Linked DNA regions of Panacibacter microcysteis. Each later gene encodes a partner of the first gene's protein in a complex. Links are inferred from orthologs where the notes say so. Each region holds a gene or a part of one and is shown on either strand. Other genes may lie near its edges.

Region 1 (3,307 bases):
GCAGCTAACATGCGGTTTGCTGCTATGCTGGCAGTCGTAGTAACAATCGACTGCAGTTCGGTATCAGCTACAGTTCGGGAATGAGGTACAATTTTGAGCATTAGTTCACAACTTCAACTTTAGTTTTACAATTCGGCTATTGTGCCGGGCAGGACATTCAATGAATTCCACCACAGCAGCAAGCCGTGGACGTTTTCATTCTTACTGTCCTTTGAGTGCCGCCTGATTAGGCGGATTTTTGTGTTATGCTAAAAGACAATATCCGCGGCTGGTTAACTGGAGGCCAAAATTTTATCGTTGGCCGTGGGCTGTATAAGCAGCTTGGGGATGATGATGATATCAAACAACAGCTGTTAAAGGGTGAGAACGCCGGCACTAGACGATTGCTATGGGAATCACTGGAGAATTTATTACGGAGACCCGTAAAAGAGGCAATTATAGTTGATTCTACAGCCTCTGAAATGCCTGCTTCAAATGATACAGTACGAAAAGCATTGCGCGAAGAATGGTCGCCATTATACACTCGCATGAACTATTTGCGTGCACGGATTGACGAGTATGGTGGATCCAATAATTCAGAAACAGTTGCTTTGCGTGAACCGATCGCTTTCGAAATCCTCGATCTTGAAGATCAGTGCGAAGCGATTTGGGCAAAGCGTTCACATTATCTTGAACATGGATCGCTGCCCGACCTAGACCAGAAAGAATTTACCATCCCGGAAGATTCACGAGAACTGGCCAAATTACTGTAGAACATTCCACGCAATATTCGTCGCAATCCTGGAACACAATGCCGGCATGATTGAAGGCGTGGACTACGTTTGTTATAAAGCACCACCGGAGCATTGGAAAAAGCCGTTATTAAAACTGAAAAAGTTTGACAAAGTAATTTCATTTGCTACCGGCTTTTGTATTTGTCTAGCTTCGCAAAAAGTAGCCGGTAGTGCAAACGGTTACAATGCTTTTTGGTTGTCGCAAGGGTGTTGCATGTTTGAGGCAAATCATGCAGAAAAAGCAGATTTGAGCACTTTTTCGAGGGGGGAAGCAATTCCCTAAAATGCAAACTGGGCGCTGAAAGTAGCGCCCAGTAAGGATTTCAACATCTTATGTTCTGCGGACCGGACGGGACTCGAACCCGCGACCTCCGCCGTGACAGGGCGGCATTCTAACCAACTGAACTACCGATCCTTGTAGTTCCCTTTGTTTTCGGGACGGCAAAGATAAGGGGAAACATATTTTTCAAACAAAACTTTTCCGCAAAAAATTTCTCACTGTAATTTTACCGCCTATCAATCTATATATTCGCATTATGCCGCAATACCCCAATAGACAATTCCTGGATTTTGAACAGCCCATCAAGGAGCTGTATGAACATATTGAGGAAAACAAAAAACTTGCTGAAAAAAATTCCAAAATAGATTATAAAGGAATCATTCAGCAACTGGAAGATTCTATAGTAGATAAACGCAAAGAAATTACCGAGCGCCTTACACCATGGCAGCGCGTACAGCTCAGCCGCCACCCGGACCGCCCATACACACTCAAGTATATAGAGAAAATGACCACCAATTTCGTTGAGTTACATGGCGACCGCAATGTAAAAGACGATAAAGCAATGGTGGGCGGCTTTGCAGAGCTCGATGGGCAAACCGTCATGATCATCGGCCAGCAAAAAGGGATCAACACCAAAACAAGGCAGCTTCGCAATTTCGGTATGGCCAATCCCGAAGGTTACCGCAAAGCACTCCGGTTAATGAAGCTTGCCGAAAAGTTCAACAAACCTGTCATCACTTTAATAGATACACCCGGCGCTTATCCCGGTCTCGAGGCCGAAGAGCGTGGCCAGGGCGAGGCTATTGCCCGTAACATTTACGAAATGGTGCGCCTCAAAGTGCCTATTATATGTGTCATCATTGGCGAAGGTGCCAGCGGTGGTGCATTGGGCATTGGTGTGGGAGATAAGGTGCTGATGATGGAAAATACCTGGTACACCGTTATTTCCCCGGAGAGCTGCAGCTCCATTCTCTGGCGTAGCTGGGACAAAAAAGAAATAGCGGCAGAGCAGTTGCGCCTTACCGCAAAAGACATGCACAGTTTTGGCCTGGTAGACGATATCGTGCCCGAACCGGTTGGCGGCGCACATTGGGATTATGCAGAAGCTGCACAAATACTAAAGGGTTACATCAGCAAAGCACTTAGCGAAGTAAAAGATATGCCCGCAGAAAGCCGTATGGATTACCGCATAGAGAAGTTTGGCAAAATGGGCTTTTGGGATGAGTTGCCCGTTACAGATGCGGCGGAGTAAGGTTATGAACCCGGCATCGGTATTTCAATGTAGCACCTGTTGCGTCGCACACTTGTACTGCATCACCGCAGGCAACAGTTCCGGGTGCAGCAGCGCAGTTGTTGTCAACCAGCCCGCAGGTATAAATTTACTGCATGCTTAAATGATCTTTTCATTAACTTGACGGCTCACAATATCAAATTTAAAAATGTCATCTTTTCTCAGTCAGTTACAAGGTACAGGCGTAGCATTGGTTACGCCATTCTCAGCGCAGGGTTTTATAGATTTTGCTGCACTGGCCAATATTATTGAGCACGTCATAAGCGGCGGCGCAGAATACGTGGTTACACTTGGCACCACCGGCGAAACACCTACACTTGATAAGTTTGAGAAAACAGATGTTGTAAAATTTACGTTTGAAAAAGTAAATGGCCGCGTGCCCGTTGTAGTAGGCATTGGTGGCAACAATACAAAAGACCTGCTGAAAGACCTGCAGAATTACCCGCTGGAAAATGCCACTGCCATACTCAGTGCTTCTCCTTATTACAGTAAACCATCGCAGGAAGGTTTGTACCAGCACTACAAAGCGCTGGCAGAAGCATCGCCCAAACCGATCCTGTTATACAATGTACCGGGCAGAACAGGCCGCAACCTTACAGCAGAAACCACCATACGTCTTGCAAAAGAAGTAAGCAATATTGCAGGTATTAAAGAAGCCAGTGGCGATATGGGCCAGTGTATACAGATACTGCGCCATGCACCAAAAGATTTTCTTGTTGTAAGTGGCGATGATGCACTTGCGCTGCCACAAATAGCCTGCGGCATGAAAGGTGTTATAAGTGTTGCAGCAAACGCTTATCCCAGGGCGTTTTCAGACATGGTGCGTTTTTGCCTCGATAACGATTTTGCCAAAGCAAAAACCATCAACGATACACTGGTAGATGCTTACAACCTCATGTTTGAAGAAAACAATCCTGCCGGTGTAAAAGCATTTATGACAGAAATGGGCTTGTTGAAAAACAA
Region 2 (3,318 bases), on another replicon or contig:
TTGCTGAGAATGCGGAAAGTATTGTTGAATGCATTACCGGCCTGCAGGCGCAGGTACGTAATTACTTCTTCATCGCTGGGGTCCAGCTTGGCTTTTGAGTTGTCTTTGCGCATGCTCTGCACAAACAAGGGTCCAAGCTTCGCACCGTTAGATGTTTTTTTGTATTCATCTGCAAACAGGGAAATCAGGTCACTGCCTGTGTTTGCTTTTCTTGCAACCGCATTATTGATCGCCGTATTAAAGGCAGGATTTTTAGAATAGTTGGCCAGCGAGCGGATCAAACCATCCAGGCCCACTTCCATCGTTACACTCATACCACCCTGCAGGTCGAGACCCAGTTTTAGTTCCTGGTCTTTTGCATATTTGTAAGTGGTAAGTCCAAACAGTCCAATCTTACTTTCTTCTGTGCTGTCAAGCAAACGTTGCAGGCGCTCTTTTTCCAGGTTGTCCAAAGAGTCTGCATATGCTGCGGCACGCTCTGCATCACCGGGGTATTTGGCAGAAGCTGGAGGGTAGTAAGATTTAACCCAGGCAGCCGCTTTTTCTTCCTGGGCTTTCTCATGGTTGCGTACCATCCATGTAAATGATAATTGATAGAGGCAGATAATGACAAGCAAGATGGTAAAGAACCGCACCAAACCTTTAAGTTGCATATAGTACTGGGTTTACAAAATTTTTGTGAGCGGCAAAGATAATGGTTTGATATGTAAATAGCACAGCAAAAAAAAGCCCTCTCAGACGCCATTTTACTAAAGAATAAGCCGGTTTATAATTGATTTTTAAGGTAATCAGATGCATTGCCTGCGTTACCCGTCTTATTTGTTTAAACTGGCAGTGCAAAAACCTTTTTTATTGTTGGCCCGGCATTCGTCATTATGGCATCACCTGTTGCGTCGCACTCTTGTGCAGCATATCATCAGGCAGCAGCTTCGCTGCAGTCTTCGTAAACCAAAACGACAATCATTATACAAATGCTCACGTGATTGTTGGCATTAGATTTTGCTGCAACGTTTATATAAGCTGTTATACAAGATTGCTCTTCCGGCATCATATATACCTGGCTGGCAGTCAGGCTATAACCGGCTTTGACGCTTTCCCCAAAAGCCTGATCCTAAATTATTTTTATGAAAAAACTCGTAATTGGTTAAACTCCTTATTTTTGTCTCCTTCAAAAAGCCTTTATGACAACAAAAAAGGAAGAGGATTTTGAGAACAATCTTTCAGGAAATGAGGCAGCAGCATCGAACGTTCAGCATGGCGAGCCCAGACAAAAGTGGTATAAGCGCTTACGAAAAGGAATTACAACATCTACTGCAGACAAAAAAGAAACACCGGAAGGTCTTTGGAACAAATGCCCCGAGTGTAACTATATAACCACAACAACAGAATTGCAGGAAAACCTTTTTGTTTGTCCAAAATGCAATTACCACCACCGCATCAGCAGCGAAGATTATTTCGACATTCTTTTCGACAACAGGGAATATGATATTATGTATGATAATATCGTAAGTAAAGACTTTTTAGGTTTTACTGACCTAAAGCCATATCAAAAAAGACTGGACGAAATACATGCTAAAACAGATTTAAAAGATAGTATGCGCGTGGCTGTTGGTAAAGTAAACGGCCAGGAACTGGTGGTTGCCTGTATGGATTTTGAATTTATTGGCGGATCACTCGGCAGCGTTATGGGAGAGAAGTTTAGCCGTGCTGTGGACTATTGTCTTGAGCACAAACTGCCTTATCTCGTGATTAGCAAAAGCGGCGGCGCACGTATGATGGAAAGTGCTTTTAGCCTGATGCAACTTGCAAAGACAAGCGGAAAACTGGCACAACTAAGTGAAGCCCGCCTGCCGTATATTTCATTACTTACAGACCCTACTTTTGGCGGAATTTCTGCAAGTTTTGGTATGCTGGGAGATATGAATATTGCAGAGCCTGGCGCGTTGATAGGTTTTGCTGGCCCGCGTGTAATTAAAGAAACAATAAAGAAAGATCTGCCACCGGGTTTTCAAAGAAGCGAGTTTTTACTGGAGCACGGATTTCTTGATTTTATCATCGACAGAAAAAAATTGAAAGACAGGCTTTCTCAGTTGATTGTGCTGCTAAGGAATTAACTCTATATTCATCATGAACCCAACCCGTTATTTACTTACACTTACATAATGTGTAATTTTTTTTGTTGCAAATACGCTGGAAACATATGAGATAACAGATAGTGAAACTAAGGTCATCACACATGGCAAATCGGATAATTATGTTTCCCGGGGTAATGCAAACAACATTACAAAAAGAATATCTCTAAGCTTTGCTGAACGCGATAACTGTTACCACTTTCTTACCGATAGCAACTTTAAAGTACTGCGTAGATACATTTCTCTAATAACATCTTATGACAGAGGCTACGACGTAATTGCTCAAAAAAGTAATAACGATACTTTCTACAATTATTTGAGAAAACCAGGTTCTAATACTGTGTATATGATTGGGAGCGCACTTTCAAATCTTTCAAAGTTATTTCAAAAGACAAAAATACTGACCTGGAAATGGCCAGATCGAAAGCCAAATTATACCCTGGCACCGGTAACGAGTTTTATATTACACTCGATGATGCACTTAAATACACTGTATTGCTGTCTATCAATTATGAGGGTGGGTCAGCCACAACCAAAGTTTTGTATAAACAAAATTTTTATTGTAACCAGGTGGTCAATGTAAATAGCTTACAGCACAACTCCTATCTTTTTGAGGGAAAACTTTTCCAATTGACTTTTTGTCCAAATGATATGCTTATTGAAATTAAAAACGTTGCAACCGATTCTGCGCTAGTGTCTTTTCATGCATCAAAAGATTCAATTATTGCGTTTGCAAGTACAGAAATAAGTAAAAATGAAGTATCATCCAGGCCGCCAAATATTATATGGAGCTTAAAGTATAATAGTAATACCTCAAACAAGAAAGATTTACGTGCAAAAGATTTTTTCAGGGCCATCAATGCACATGAACTATCACTAACAGCGGAAAGGGTGGGAGATAAAGTTGTTTTGAAGATAGGAGAATCTCATGAAAATTCTGTTAGCAAAAGTGGATGTTATGCGCCTGGCGGGTTTAGCGGAGGCGGTGGTTTCAGCGGCAGGGTTTATGTGTTGCCATCATATTCTTTTCATGCACAATCTGAGACTTTTTTCAAGACCATAATGAAGACTCCGGAATCGCCCATTATTTTATTTCAGGATGTTATGACCCAAAATCCGATAAACTAAAAAATTTTGACAACAATGCTATTAGTGTAGCGACCGCTATAAGCATATTCAGCATGAG

Evidence for each region.
Region 2: the proteins of I5907_RS20210 (region 1) and accD are in contact, whole or in part, in a solved structure (PDB 8UXZ), measured with the Escherichia coli proteins. The link is inferred for Panacibacter microcysteis from one-to-one orthologs.

What each region holds. Positions count from the first base shown.
Region 1 is NZ_JADWYR010000003.1:194,607-197,913, forward strand. The notes cover bases 334-3,307. They hold I5907_RS20210 (acetyl-CoA carboxylase carboxyltransferase subunit alpha), read left to right. Parts: upstream 334-1,309; coding sequence 1,310-2,305; downstream 2,306-3,307. Other genes in these bases: I5907_RS20200 (hypothetical protein), read left to right, coding at 334-752; dapA (4-hydroxy-tetrahydrodipicolinate synthase), read left to right, coding at 2,493-3,307. In the rest of the region: more of I5907_RS20200, read left to right, coding at 246-333. UniProt on the Escherichia coli protein: Component of the acetyl coenzyme A carboxylase (ACC) complex. First, biotin carboxylase catalyzes the carboxylation of biotin on its carrier protein (BCCP) and then the CO(2) group is transferred by the carboxyltransferase to acetyl-CoA to form malonyl-CoA.
Region 2 is NZ_JADWYR010000002.1:343,812-347,129, forward strand. What follows is about bases 163-3,147. They hold accD (acetyl-CoA carboxylase, carboxyltransferase subunit beta), read left to right. Parts: upstream 163-1,181; coding sequence 1,182-2,114; downstream 2,115-3,147. Other genes in these bases: secDF (protein translocase subunit SecDF), read right to left, coding at 163-653; I5907_RS13390 (hypothetical protein), read left to right, coding at 2,544-3,147. Outside these bases: more of secDF, read right to left, coding at 1-162; more of I5907_RS13390, read left to right, coding at 3,148-3,260.